One region of the Pantoea sp. X-Soil-TKNS-1279 genome, then DNA from elsewhere that is predicted to be linked to it. Evidence: predicted binding sites of a transcription regulator. Region 1 holds the regulator's gene; each other region holds the start of a gene.

What was found. Region 1 encodes PhoB, which activates phosphate uptake and scavenging genes when phosphate is short. Its sites were predicted from a motif close to CTGTCATAAAACTGNCNNAT; they were not measured.
Region 2: the regulator PhoB is predicted to act here: its motif matches at 2,363-2,382, upstream of phoA (alkaline phosphatase).
Region 3: the regulator PhoB is predicted to act here: its motif matches at 2,061-2,080, upstream of opgB (phosphatidylglycerol--membrane-oligosaccharide glycerophosphotransferase).
Region 4: the regulator PhoB is predicted to act here: its motif matches at 2,158-2,177, upstream of ugpB (sn-glycerol-3-phosphate ABC transporter substrate-binding protein UgpB).

Annotation. Positions count from the first base shown of each region.
Region 1 covers NZ_AP035948.1:1,073,173-1,076,849, forward strand. Annotated here, with positions in the region: gene sbcD (exonuclease subunit SbcD) at 1-765, opposite strand, end outside; gene phoB (phosphate response regulator transcription factor PhoB) at 962-1,651, shown strand; gene phoR (phosphate regulon sensor histidine kinase PhoR) at 1,666-2,979, shown strand; gene AC6I8N_RS04890 (PstS family phosphate ABC transporter substrate-binding protein) at 3,080-3,677, shown strand, end outside.
Region 2 covers NZ_AP035948.1:2,562,030-2,565,706, reverse strand. Annotated here, with positions in the region: gene putP (sodium/proline symporter PutP) at 1-481, shown strand, start outside; gene phoH (phosphate starvation-inducible protein PhoH) at 1,208-1,996, shown strand; tRNA gene AC6I8N_RS12115 (tRNA-Ser) at 2,111-2,198, opposite strand; gene phoA (alkaline phosphatase) at 2,444-3,677, shown strand, end outside.
Region 3 covers NZ_AP035948.1:707,377-711,053, forward strand. Annotated here, with positions in the region: gene opgB (phosphatidylglycerol--membrane-oligosaccharide glycerophosphotransferase) at 1-1,980, opposite strand, end outside; gene AC6I8N_RS03215 (tautomerase family protein) at 2,196-2,585, opposite strand; gene AC6I8N_RS03220 (LysR family transcriptional regulator) at 2,706-3,629, shown strand; gene AC6I8N_RS03225 (glycosyltransferase family 32 protein) at 3,603-3,677, opposite strand, start outside.
Region 4 covers NZ_AP035948.1:355,955-359,631, forward strand. Annotated here, with positions in the region: gene AC6I8N_RS01590 (high-affinity branched-chain amino acid ABC transporter permease LivM) at 1-547, shown strand, start outside; gene livG (high-affinity branched-chain amino acid ABC transporter ATP-binding protein LivG) at 544-1,311, shown strand; gene livF (high-affinity branched-chain amino acid ABC transporter ATP-binding protein LivF) at 1,313-2,026, shown strand; gene ugpB (sn-glycerol-3-phosphate ABC transporter substrate-binding protein UgpB) at 2,260-3,576, shown strand; gene ugpA (sn-glycerol-3-phosphate ABC transporter permease UgpA) at 3,637-3,677, shown strand, end outside.

The DNA.
Region 1 (3,677 bases):
CAACTCATCAAAGCTGAGTGGAATGGGCGAACCGCTGTAGCGAATATGATCGCTGTCAGCAATGCGTTGTGCTCGGTGAATATGGCCGAGTGCGATGTAATCCGCCGCAGGGAATGCCTGCGCCGGAAAGGCATCGAGGGTGCCGATGTAGATATCACGCACCGAGTCGCTTTTGGTTACGCCGACGGTGGTGAGATGGCCGGTGGCGATAATCGGCAGTTTGCCCCCGAGTGCTGCGCGCTGCGCCTCTGCGGCGGCAAAGCAGTGCTGATAATGTTGTTCGATGGCTTCCAGCAGCGACAGCTGTTTTTCCCGCCCGGACTGCCCGGCCTGGCTGCGCAAAATATCGCGCGGGCGCAGATAAGGGATGGCGCACAGCAGCGCGCCTGGCGTACCGTCGCGCTGCTTCAGGGTCAGCACCTGCTGCTCGCCCTGCGGCGTAGCGCTGGTGATCACCTGCGTGTTGAGGCAGGCAAGCAGTTCGCGTGATTCATTGAGCGTTGCCACCGAATCGTGGTTCCCTGCCAGAACGATCAACTGGCAGCGGCTGGCCTGCAACGCCACCACGAAGCGGTTAAACATTTCACGCGCATAGCTTGGCGGTGAGCCGGTATCAAACAGGTCACCGGCGATAATCAGCGCATCCACCTGATGCTGGTCAATCTGCTGGCGCAGCCAGTCGAGAAATGCCTGATGTTCAGCAGCGCGACTTTTGCTATAAAAGAACTGGCCCAGATGCCAGTCTGCCGTATGGATGATGCGCATGGATGCTCCCTGCCAGAAAAAGCGATGGGGAATTATAACGACTTCACCACGAAAGCAAAAAAAACGCCTCACGGCTGTCACATTTCTGTTTTTCCACTAAATTTCCAGGGTTGGGTTTTTCATAAAAGTGTCATAAAACTGACGCATAATGACGCCGCAAATCCCAGTGACAGCCGTCATATCAGCAGGAGTAATAATGGCTAAGCGCATTTTGGTTGTGGAAGACGAAGCTCCCATCCGTGAAATGTTATGTTTCGTGCTGGAACAGAACGATTACCAGCCGATTGAGGCGGAAGATTATGACAGCGCAGTAGGGAAGCTCATCGAACCCTGGCCGGATTTGATTTTGCTGGACTGGATGTTACCCGGCGGTAGCGGTATCCAGTTTATCAAGCACCTGAAACGTGAAGCCATGACGCGCGATATTCCGGTGATGATGCTGACGGCGCGTGGCGAAGAAGAAGATCGTGTACGCGGTCTGGAAGTGGGCGCTGACGATTACATCACCAAACCGTTCTCCCCGAAAGAGTTGATGGCGCGTATCAAAGCGGTGATGCGGCGTATTTCGCCGATGGCGGTGGAAGAGGTGATTGAGATGCAGGGACTGAGCCTCGACCCGTCATCACATCGCGTGATGTCCGAAGCCACGCCGCTGGAGATGGGACCGACTGAGTACAAATTGCTGCACTTCTTTATGACGCACCCGGAACGCGTTTACAGCCGCGAACAACTGCTGAACCATGTCTGGGGCACCAATGTGTATGTCGAAGATCGTACTGTCGATGTGCATATCCGTCGTTTACGTAAAGCGCTGGAGGTCTCCGGCCACGATCGCATGGTACAAACCGTACGCGGAACAGGGTATCGTTTCTCTGCTCGCTACTAAACGGAGTCTTTACCGTGCTGGAACGACTCTCCTGGAAGAGATTATTGACCGAACTGGTGCTGGTCTGTCTGCCGGCACTGATTTTAGGTCTGGTATTTGGCTATCTCCCCTGGCTGCTGCTGATCGCGGTCTTGGGTTTGCTGTTGTGGCATTTCTGGAACCTGATGCGACTCTCCCATTGGTTATGGGTTGATCGATCCATGACGCCGCCCGGTGGACGCGCCAGCTGGGAACCGCTGTTTTACGGGCTGTATCAAATGCAGTTGCGTAACCGTCGTCGTCGTCGCGAGCTGGGCAACCTGATCAAACGCTTTCGCAGCGGTGCGGAATCGCTGCCGGATGCGGTGGTGCTGACCACCGAAGAGGGTATCATTTTCTGGTGTAATGGCCTGGCGCAACAGCATCTCGGCCTGCGTTGGCCGGAAGACAATGGTCAGAACATCCTCAACTTGCTGCGCTATCCTGAATTCTCCCGCTATATCCGCCAGCGTGACTTTAATAAGCCGCTGACGTTGGTGCAGAATAATCAACGTCATATGGAGTTTCGCGTGATGCCCTATAGCGAAGGGCAGTGGCTGATGGTGGCGCGTGATGTGACGCAAATGCATCAACTGGAGGGCGCGCGACGTAACTTCTTCGCCAACGTCAGCCATGAGTTGCGTACCCCGCTGACGGTGTTGCAAGGCTATCTGGAGATGATGAACGATTCGGTGATGAACGAACGTTCACGCAGCAAAGCGTTGCAAACCATGACGGAGCAAACACGACGTATGGATAGCCTGGTGAAGCAACTGCTGACGCTGTCGCGCATTGAAGCTGCTCCCGCCCTCGATATGAAAGAGACGGTAGATGTGCCGACCATGCTGTTGCTGCTCCAGCGCGAAGCGGAAACTTTGAGCCAGGGGCGTCATGAGATCCATTTTCACACCGATCCGCATCTCAAAGTGCTGGGTAATGATGAACAGTTGCGCAGCGCCATCTCCAACCTGGTGTATAACGCGGTCAACCATACGCCGGAAGGGACGCGCATTGATATCAGCTGGCTACGTAATAAACAAGGTGCCGAGTTTAAGGTGTGCGATAACGGGCCAGGGATCAGCCCGGAACATCTGCCACGTTTGACCGAACGTTTCTACCGGGTGGATAAAGCGCGTTCGCGCGCTACCGGTGGCAGCGGCCTCGGGCTGGCGATTGTTAAGCATGCCCTCGGTCACCACAACGCCCGGCTGGAAATCACCAGCGTGCCGCATCAGGAAACGTGTTTCAGCTTTATCCTGCCGTCACGGTTGATCGTCGCCAGCCAGATACGGGAGAATGTGGCGCAATAAACGTTCTGATTTCCCCGTAGCGGCGCGATTTATCGCGCGCCGTTCAATTGGAACACCAAAAAACTGTGCGATAAATCGCGCCGCTACGTGGAATTTCTGCATGAAATCGCTGCTGCTGTTCATTTTGCTGTCGTTCTCTGTGCTGGCGCAGGGGCAACAAACCATGCTGGCGGGCAATCTGAGCAGTGTTGGTTCTGATACCCTCGGTTATCTGATGACGTTGTGGGGCGAAGATTTCAGCCGTCAGTCACCGGGGGTGAATGTGCAGGTACAGGCGGCGGGTTCATCAACGGCACCCACTGCGCTGGCGGCGGGTGCTGCTCAGCTTGGCGCGATGAGCCGCCCGATGCAGGTGGATGAGCGCCAACTGTTTATCGCGCGCTATGGCTATCCTCCGCTGGCGGTGCCGGTGGCAATGGATGCGCTGGTGGTGGTGGTCAATCAGGACAATCCGCTGAAGCAAATTGCGCCACAGCAGCTTGATGCGCTGTTTTCAGTAACGCGTCTGTGCGGTGCGCAGCAGGTGCCGCAGCGCTGGGGGGATGTCGGTCTGACCGATCCACATTGGGCCACGCGTAGTATCCAACGTTACGGACGTAACTCCGCGTCCGGCACCTGGGGCTTCTTCAAGCAGCAGGTGCTGTGCAAAGGCGACTTCCGTGCTGATGTGGCGGAGTTTCCCGGATCGGCGGCGGTGG
Region 2 (3,677 bases), 1.5 Mb from region 1:
GGCGGCGGTGATGTCAACGCTGAGTTGCCAGTTGCTGGTGTGTTCCAGTGCGCTGACAGAAGATCTCTATAAAGGCTTTTTGCGCAAAAATGCCAGTCAGAAAGAGCTGGTATGGGTGGGACGTATCATGGTGCTGGTGGTTGCACTGATTGCCATTGCCCTCGCGGCTAACCCGGAAAACCGAGTCTTGGGTCTGGTCAGTTACGCCTGGGCGGGCTTTGGTGCGGCTTTTGGTCCGGTGGTGTTGTTCGGTGTGTGCTGGCAGCGTATGACACGCAACGGTGCTCTGGCTGGCATGGTGATTGGTGCCGCCACGGTGTTGGTGTGGAAACAATATGGCTGGCTGGGTCTGTATGAAATCATCCCTGGCTTCCTGTTTGCCAGCATCGCGATTGTCGTCGTCAGCCTGTTGGGCCGCGCACCCTCGCAGATGGCTCAACAACGCTTTGCCGCAGCAGAAGCGGAATATCTGACCAAATAAATCCTTCTCCCGAGATGTCACCCGCCTCATTAATGAGGCGGGTTTTTTGTCGCACGTTTTGCACAAGAAACGTTTCAGTGAGAATAGAAGCCGGGTAAAGGCCATTTACCTCAGTAAGCTCATCCTTTTTCCTTCTTACACCCGATTGATTAATAAATGTACTTTCCATTGACCAGACTGCGAAAACGGAGCAGCGATCTTTCATGTTTTTAGTTGGATTAACTGGTCAGAATGATTTCCGAATCCTCCTAAAAACTTCATGCGCAGTCGAATTAATCAATTACATGATAAATAAAACAAATTTAATTTAAGCTGTGAACTGCTTACGGAGCCTGGTCACTTTTTGTTGGTCACCAGGTAAAATTACTGTTGCAAATTACCGCAAATATGATGCATTTTAATCATAAGCGTTGTCAGATGTGTGGCTAAGGTCACTGGAGTTCGCGCATGATTCGGTCCTTCAAAGGACAGGTAAATACCCTTCAACATACGCAGTTCACTGCGGGGGATTTTTTCCCTCGAAAGTTTCCTCTTCACTTTTCAAGCTTCGTTCTTTTTCAATCTCATATTTCTTACCGGTGCGTAACAGCGTTTGCGCGTTGTTGCACACTATTCTCAATGGCTCGAAACGGCTCTAAAGGAAGCCACGTCAACCTCTAAAGCGTTCACGTCATCGCAACAGGATAATCCTGAAGCGATAAATGAAACCAACTGTAAGGTGCCACTATGGGAAGACAGAAAGCAGTGATCAAAGCGCGTCGTGAAGCCCGCAGAGTGCTTCGTAATGACTCTCGCAGTCATCGTCAGCGTGAAGAAGAATCGGTCACTTCGCTGGTGCAGATGGGTGGGTTGGATGCAATTGGCATGGCACGCGATGTGCGAGACAGTTCACCAATTGAAGCCAGAAATGATGCTCAGGCGCACTATCTTAAAGCCATAGAAACGAAACAGCTTATTTTCGCGACCGGAGAAGCGGGCTGCGGAAAAACCTGGATTAGCGCAGCCAAAGCGGCTGAGGCCCTGATACATAAGGATATCGACAGGATAATCGTTACACGCCCGGTCCTACAGGCGGATGAAGACCTCGGTTTCCTCCCCGGAGACATTTCCGAGAAATTCGCCCCGTATTTCCGACCGGTCTACGACGTTCTGGTTAAACGTCTCGGCTCTTCCTTTATGCAGTACTGCCTGCGCCCGGAAATCGGCAAGGTAGAGATCGCGCCCTTCGCTTATATGCGAGGACGTACTTTCGAAAATGCCGTGGTGATTCTCGACGAGGCACAAAACGTCACCGCTGCGCAGATGAAGATGTTCCTGACGCGTCTTGGTGAGAACGTGACCGTCATCGTCAACGGCGATATTACCCAGTGCGATTTACCGCGCGGAGTGACATCCGGACTCGCGGATGCCCTGGGACGATTCGAAGAAGATGAGATGATCGGCGTGGTTCGTTTTGGCAAAGACGACTGTGTCCGTTCGGCCTTGTGTCAGCGTACGCTACATGCTTACAGTTAACCATTGAGATTTCATACATAAAACCCGGCTGCGGCCGGGTTTTTTTGTGCGCAACGTATGGTGCACAGGCAAAAAAAAAGTCTGAACGTTAGTTCAGACTCTTCTTCAGAATGATGGCGGTGAGGGGGGGATTCGAACCCCCGATACGTTGCCGTATACACACTTTCCAGGCGTGCTCCTTCAGCCACTCGGACACCTCACCACATTTTGTTTGCCAACCTCAGCGGGTCAACGGGGCGCTACTATAGGGAGTTAGCTGAAAAGGGTCAAGCTCTATTTTCTCCTTTTTTTCTATTCGCTTAAGCTCTGAGCGGATTGCATTAGCCTTGTTCGTTTTGCCGATCCTGTCATCAAAATATTGCGTGCCAGTCACAAAAGTGTCACGGCATTGTCGCAGACTTGTCAGCGGAAACATTTGGTTATATTTGTGAATAAGGATGCTTATAAATGAAAAAGATACCTTTGATTACGGTTCCGCTTATCACCTCATTGTTCGCGACGGCAGCATTTGCTGATGCAACCAGCTACTCGCGCGCCGCCACCGGTGACCTGACTCAGCATGGTGGTGCGCGTCGACTGACCGGTGATCAAACGGAAGCGCTCAAAGCTTCTCTGAGCAACAGTACGGCGAAAAATGTCATTCTATTGATCGGTGACGGCATGGGGGACTCAGAAATCACTGCTGCACGTAATCAGGCGATGGGCGCAGGTGGCTTTTTCCCCGGGATTGATGCCTTACCTTTAACCGGTCAATACACCCATTACTCGCTGGATAAGAAAACCCACAAACCGAACTACGTCACAGATTCAGCAGCGTCTGCGACCGCGTGGGCCACGGGGACCAAATCCTATAATGGCGCGATTGGCGTCGATGTGAATGGGAAAGACCAAACCACGCTGCTGGAACTGGCGAAAGCCGCCGGTAAGGCCACCGGTAACGTTTCAACTGCGGAGCTACAGGATGCAACACCTGCGGCGTTGATCGCTCATGTCACTTCACGTAAATGCTATGGCCCGGAAAAAACCAGTGAGCTATGCCCGAGCAACGCGTTGGAGCAGGGCGGTAGAGGTTCCATCACCGAGCAGATGCTGAAAACCCGTGCGGATGTCACGTTGGGTGGCGGTGCCAGGACCTTCAGCGAAGTGGCGAAGGCGGGAGAATATCAGGGTAAAACCCTGCGTGAGCAGGCGCAGGCACGAGGTTATCAACTGGTGGATAATCTCGACGGTATGAATGCGGTCCAGCAGGCGGACCAGCGTAAACCGTTGTTAGGGCTGTTCTCTGAAGGCAATATGCCGGTGCGCTGGCAGGGGCCGAAAGCCAGTTATCACGGCAATCTTGATAAGCCGGTAGTCACCTGTGAAGTGAACAAGGATCGTCCGGCCAGTACGCCAACACTGGCGCAGATGACCAAAAAAGCGCTGGATCTGTTGAGCAAAAATGACAAGGGCTTCTTCCTGCAAGTTGAAGGTGCTTCCATTGATAAACAGGATCATGCCGCTAACCCTTGTGGGCAAATCGGTGAAACCGTTGACCTTGATGAAGCGGTACAACAAGCCCTGGCTTTTGCTCGCGAGCATGGCAATACCCTGGTCGTGGTGACGGCAGATCACGCGCACAGTAGCCAGATCGTAGAAAATGGTACCAAAGCACCAGGCTTGACTCAGGCACTGAACACCA
Region 3 (3,677 bases), 370 kb from region 1:
ATTGGCGTTGGACCAACGTCCCCACAGCTCCGGGCGCGAAATGCCGGTGAAGCTTTTCACGCTTTGCGGTGCACCGGGCACGTTGAGCATAAAGCTGTCAGCGCTATAGCGAATGGCGTTGTCTTCAATACGGATCTGCTGCTCATTGTGCTGATATTGCGCATCGCTGAGGGTGGTTAGCGGGAAGATCGCTTTTCCCTTCCACACCGGTTTATCAATACGCGTAATCGTTGGCTGACCGCCCATCTGCCCCATTGCGAGACAGAGGTCGCTGGAAAGTGCCAGATCAGGCTGCCACAGGCGCGCCATCTTAAAGCAGCGATCCACCCAGACGAACTTCTCCGCAGCGGTAAAGTCTGCCAGCTGATAACGCAGCGGCGCGGAATACTCACCTTCCGGCAGCGGTTCCACGCGTTTATCGCCCACGCGGAACAGAATCGGCAGCTTGAAGGTGGTACCTGAGAAGCTGAAAGTGTTCTTCTGCTGGTCGATGGTGAAGGCATCGAGCTTGCTGGGGAAATTCCACAGCTGGATGATATCCGGTTTCCATGACAACACCTTCTGCGTCATGTTATCAAACTGCGCGGAAAGCGAAGGGGAACTGAGGCCGCTGCGGCCAAGGCCAATGGCTTTATCGCCACCGAGAATATCCAACACGGTGGCACCGTTATCCAGCGTGCTGCGCTTGCCATCCAGCACCTTCGCTTCAGGCTGATCGCCACGGATCACCATAAACAGGTCATGGCGTGGTTGTTGGATCAGATATTGATGCGCGGTGTTATTCATCGCCAGGTGATCGGACGTCACCACAATGATGGTGTTTTTAAACCACGGCGAGGCTTTAATACGTTCAATCAGTCGCGCCACATGTTCCTGGGAGCAGGCCACCGCACTGAATGACTGATTTGGTTTGCCATCATAGCTATAGCTTTTATGTTGGCAGGTACGGGAAATAAAACCGTCCGGGTGGTGGGTATCGACGGTGAGGGTAAAGAGCGCAAAGCGTTTCTGCTGCTGCGACAGTTCCTCATACTTCTTAAACACTTCATCCATCACGGTATCATCGTAATAACCCCAGTTGTTGCGATAGTCAGGGTCAGCCACGCGATCTTTCAGTTCCTGCGCACCGTACATATGTGCCGGGTCAAAACCATGCGATTTCAGGAAGGTATCTTTACCGGCAAAGCGCAGGTCGGCACCCTGAATAAACCAGTTATCGTAGCCGGAATTCTTCAGGATATCGCCGAGACAGATATTTTGTGGGAAGAAGCTGGACAGTGCGGCAGACGCATTGTCCTGGAACGGAGCAAACAGCGGAATCCCACATTGTGAGCCGACCATACCGGCGATGGTGTAATCCGTGCCGGGCAGTTGTTCGGTGTTGCTGAAATCCAGGCTTTGATCTTTTTCACGACTCAGCTCGGGTGCCAGGCCGGGGAACGTTTTTTCGTTAAAGTAGGTTCGCTCCAGACTTTCGCCATAGATATAGACCAGGTTGAGCTTTGGCTCGCTAATCACCGATTTTGGCGTCTTGTAGTAAGTCTCGAAATCGGAATCCGCCAGTCGATTATGGGAAGCAATTAAATCTTTCACCTGACGAAATGCCGGGGTGGTTTGCACTGAACCCGCAGCACAGGCGATAGCCAGCAGGCTCCAGCCAAGATGGTGTTTCTGTTTGCGACGACGTAGCAGCCATGTGAGCAGACAGAACAGGAGAAATAAGGCAATGATGATACCGATCGCCGGCACCACGTATTTGCTGACGCCCGCACCGGTCAGGCTGTTAGTCAGGGTATAGAGCACCGCGTCATTAATCCCGTCGCCAGTAAAATAGTTGCTGGCAAACAGCGTGATGTTGAGCACGATGAACAGGGTAAGAAGAAGCAAAATCACACCAAACCAGAACTTATTACGCCCGGCTTTGTGGGAATAGACTGCAATCGCAGCTAAAAAAAGTACAACCGATAATACTTCGGACAAGGTCGGATCCTCAGGCTGATTGAATACGCAATCCGTGCGTAACCACCCTCTTTGGGGGTTTTTGCGTCAATCTATATTGGCTGTCACATGTCTGCAACACGACCAGTCAGATTTGTGCGGCTGATTTGACTTTGTTTAAAGCGGGTTTAGGCAGGCTATGGTTTGCACTGGCAGCTATCAAAGATCGCTGCCAGATAAGGGGGAAGAGAAGAGGATCAGAGTTTGCCGGTCAGGTACTGCGCTTCGCCATCGGCAAAGCTCCAGTCACCTTTATTATTGGTAATAAAACTGATCATCAGGTCATTGCCCTGCACGCCACAGTTTTCCTGTAACTCGCGTGCTAACTCTGCCATGAAGAGCGTTTTCTGTTCTTCACTTCTCGGGCTGGTGTAGACCCGTACCATCACCAGATTGTCACTGCGCTCAAAACCGAGGCCGGTATCCTGAAAAACCATCTGGTATCTTTTGTTTTCGTGAACAATCTGATAACGATCGCGGGGTGGGACTTTAAAAGCAGTCAGAACGGCGCGATGAGCCGCATCCAGCAGAGTACGTAATTCTGATTCAGAACGGCCCTGAATCACGTCAAATTGCAGTAACGGCATAAATAAACCCTCGTTTTTGCTCACATGGAAAGAGTAGGATGTGGTGCTATGCTGCCGTGTACCGTTGCAAAGAAAAAGCGCGCTGCCTGAAATGATTATTTATTATTTTGAACAATCATCATGAAAGAGATTAAAACCGATGCACTTTGGGTGCACCTGCACTGGCTGACCGTGCTGGCTGAGTTGGGGAGCTTTACCCGTGCGGCTGAACGGCTGGATGTCAGCAAGGCGGCGATGAGTCAAAAGATTAAAGAGCTGGAAGAGATGGCGGGCGTCGCGCTGGTGCAACGCACCACCCGCAGCGTACGCCTGACATCTGCCGGAGAAAAGCTGGTGGATGAGCTACGAGATCCCTTTGCGCGTATTGAGCAAAGTTTTTTCAGCGTGCGTGATGAGGCGGGCCCGGTACGCGGCATGGTTCGTGTCAGCGCCCCCGTAGCCTTTGCCCGGCAGCAATTGGTGCCGATCATCGGCGATTTTTTGCGTGAATATCCGCAGGTGCGTATCCAACTGGATGTGACCGACCGCTTAGTCTCGCTCGGCAGTGAGGGTTTTGATTTAGCGATTCGTCACAGCCAGCAGTTGCCGGAAACGCATGTCGCATTGCCGCTGTGTGAAACCCAGACTTTATTGGTGGCGTCCCCCGCTTACCTGGCGGAGCAGGGTACACCACAAACCCCACAGGCATTGCAGCAGCATAATTGCCTGTACTATCCGCGCGGGCTGGAGTCACCACAGTGGCGTTTCCGTCAACTGAACGACGCCAGCGAAACGGTGCTGGTCAGAATCCAGGGGAATTTTGCCACTAACAATAGCGAATCGATTCGCGATGCGGCGTTGCAGGGGTTGGGCATTGCTATGCTGCCAGATTTCAGCGCCAGCGCGGCGTTGGCGGCGGGTACGTTACAACGGGTTTTACCGCAATGGCAGTCGGTGGACGCCTTCGCCGATCGTTTATGGGTGGTGCGCCCTTATGCGGCCCAGGTGCCACGAGCGGTCACCACCTTTATTCACTGGCTACGCGCGCGCTTTGTTGATGGCTGAGGGCGACACCAGCGCAACCGGTGCATGGGGTTGCATCATTTGTCCCAG
Region 4 (3,677 bases), 720 kb from region 1:
CTGGGGCACCTTCCACGAGGTGTTCGGCATGAAATACGATCCCAATGACCGCGTGATTTTCCTCTACCTGGTGGCGCTGCTGCTGGTGGTGCTGACGCTGATTATCATCAACCGCCTGCTGCGTATGCCGCTGGGCCGTGCCTGGGAAGCGCTGCGCGAAGATGAAATCGCCTGCCGTTCTCTTGGTCTTAGCCCGACGCGTATCAAGCTGACGGCGTTTACCATCAGCGCGGCCTTTGCCGGTTTTGCCGGTACGCTGTTTGCTGCGCGCCAGGGCTTTGTCAGCCCGGAATCCTTCACCTTTGTCGAGTCGGCGTTTGTGTTGGCGATTGTGGTGCTGGGGGGCATGGGCTCGCAGTTTGCGGTCATCCTCGCCGCCGTGTTGCTGGTGGTATCGCGTGAGCTGATGCGTGACCTCAACGAATACAGCATGTTGGTACTGGGTGGCTTAATGGTGCTGATGATGATTTGGCGACCGCAGGGGCTGTTGCCGATGAAGCGTCCGCAGCTGAAACTGAAACAGGGTAAAGCAGGAGAGCAGGCATGAGTCAGCCTTTATTAGCCGTAGAAGGCCTGATGATGCGTTTTGGTGGCCTGCTGGCAGTCAACAACGTGGCGCTGGAACTGCGGGAGCAGGAAATCGTTTCGTTGATTGGTCCAAACGGCGCGGGTAAAACCACGGTGTTTAACTGCCTGACCGGTTTCTACAAACCCACGGGCGGCAGCATCAAACTGCGCGATCAAAATCTGGCCGGCTTACCGGGGCAGAAAATTGCACGGATGGGCATTGTGCGTACCTTCCAGCATGTGCGCCTGTTTCGTGAGATGACGGTGATTGAAAACTTGCTGGTGGCGCAACATCAGCATCTGAAAAGCGGCGTATTTTCGGGGTTATTCAAAACCCCGGCGTTCCGCAAAGGCGAAAGCGAAGCGCTGGACCGCGCTGCCACCTGGCTGGAACGTATCGGCCTGCTGGAGCTGGCGAACCGTCAGGCGGGTAACCTTGCTTATGGTCAGCAACGTCGTCTGGAGATCGCGCGCTGTATGGTCACGCGCCCGGAAATCCTGATGCTGGATGAACCGGCGGCCGGTCTGAACCCGAAAGAAACGCACGAACTGGACGAACTGATTGCCGAACTGCGCGGTACGCATAAGGTGTCGGTGTTGTTGATCGAACATGATATGAAGCTGGTGATGGGCATTTCTGACCGTATTTACGTGGTCAATCAGGGAACGCCGCTGGCCAACGGCACGCCGGAAGAGATTCGTAATAACCCGGATGTGATCCGTGCCTATTTAGGAGAGGCGTAATATGGCCAACCCAATGTTAACCATTGAAAACGTCAGCGCCCATTACGGTAAAATCCAGGCGCTGCATAACGTCAGCTTGTATATCAATCAGGGCGAAATTGTCACCCTGATTGGTGCCAACGGTGCAGGCAAAACTACGCTGCTCGGTACGCTGTGTGGCGAGCCGCGTGCAACCGCAGGCACCATTACGTTTGATGGCAAAACCATTACCGATTGGCAAACCGCACGCATCATGCGTGAGGCGATCGCCATTGTCCCGGAAGGGCGTCGGGTGTTTTCGCGCATGACGGTGGAAGAGAATCTGGCGATGGGGGGCTTCTTTGCCAGCCGTAGCCAGTATCAGGAGCGTATTGAGCGCGTCTATGATCTGTTCCCGCGTCTGGCGGAGCGTAAGGTGCAACGTGCCGGTACCATGTCCGGTGGTGAGCAGCAGATGCTGGCGATTGGCCGTGCGCTGATGAGCCAGCCGCGTCTGCTGTTGCTGGACGAGCCATCGCTCGGCCTGGCGCCGATTATCATTCAGCAGATTTTCGACACCATCGAGCAGCTGCGTAAAGAAGGGATGACCATCTTCCTTGTCGAGCAGAACGCCAACCAGGCGTTGAAACTGGCCGACCGTGGCTACGTGCTGGAGAACGGCCATGTAGTGCTGGAGGATAGTGGCGAAGCGCTGTTGTCCAACGAGGCCGTAAGAAGCGCCTATTTAGGTGCCTGACCCGTAGCGGCGCGATTTATCGCGCGCTTTTTGCCACCGCACTAACCGAACGGCGCGCGATAAATCGCGCCGCTACGCAATGTGCGGCTGGCAAGAACGCACCAATCTAAACCATAGCTCCTGTCACATTCCCGTCATTAACCTGTTATTTTTCCGTCATTTTCCCGTGTCATGTTACTTCGCGAACAAAAAATGCGTGATTTCGCGCGTACCTACATGCACAGGAAAACATTATGTCCGCTTTTACGCTTCGTCCCCGCCTGATGAGTGCCCTGCTCGGTCTGATGCTCAGTGGTCATGCACTGGCTGCCACCGAAATTCCTTTCTGGCACTCTATGGAAGGCGAGTTAGGCAAAGAAGTTGATTCTCTGGCACAACGTTTTAACCAGGCCCACCCAGACTACAAAATCGTCCCGGTCTACAAAGGCAACTATGAACAAAGCCTGGCGGCGGGGATTGCCGCTGTGCGTACCGGTAAAGCACCGGCCATTTTGCAGGTGTATGAAGTGGGTACTGCCACCATGATGGCGTCCAAAGCCATTGTGCCGGTGCATCAGGTGTTCCAGGATGCCGGAATCGCATTTGATGAAAAACAGTTCGTCCCGACTGTCGCGGGATACTACAGCGATTCCAGCGGCCATTTAATCTCTCAGCCGTTCAACAGCTCCACCCCGGTGCTGTACTACAACAAAGACGCCTTCAAAAAAGCCGGTCTGAACCCGGATCAGCCACCAAAAACCTGGCAGGAACTGGCAAAAGACGCCGATGCGCTGCGTAAAGCGGGCCTGACCTGCGGTTACGCCAGCGGCTGGCAGGGCTGGATTCAGATTGAAAACTTCAGCGCCTGGCACGGCTTGCCGGTGGCGACCAAAAACAACGGTTTTGACGGCACAGACGCTGAGCTGGAGTTCAACAAGCCGGTGCAGGTTCGTCACATCCAGATGCTGGAAGACATGAACAAGAAGGGTGATTTCACCTACTTTGGCCGCAAAGATGAATCCACCGCGAAGTTCTACAACGGCGATTGCGGCATCACCACCGCGTCTTCCGGTTCACTGGCGGATATCAAACACTACGCCAAATTCAACTTTGGTGTCGGCATGATGCCGTATGACGCAACCGTGCCGAATGCACCGCAGAATGCCATCATCGGTGGTGCCAGCCTGTGGGTGATGAAGGGCAAAGATGCCAACACTTACAAAGGTGTGGCGGAGTTTATGCAGTTCCTGGCGCAACCGGCAATCGCCGCCGAGTGGCACCAGAAAACCGGTTATCTGCCAATCACCACCGCAGCTTATGAGCTGACCAAACAGCAGGGCTTCTACGACAAGAACCCGGGTGCCGATATCGCGACGCGCCAGATGCTGAACAAAGATCCGCTGCCGTTCACCAAAGGGATGCGTCTGGGCAATATGCCGCAGATTCGCACCATCGTGGACGAGGAGCTGGAAAGCGTGTGGACCGGCAAACAATCGCCGCAGGCAGCGCTGGATAACTCAGTTAAACGCGGAAACGAACTGCTGCGCCGTTTTGAGCAGCAGGTGAAATAACCCGCCGTAACGGGGCAGGCCGCGTGTCTGCCCCGATCTTTTTGCCTGAACGAGTCCGTTATGTCCTCATCATCACGCCCGGTTTTCCGCTCCCGTTTGTT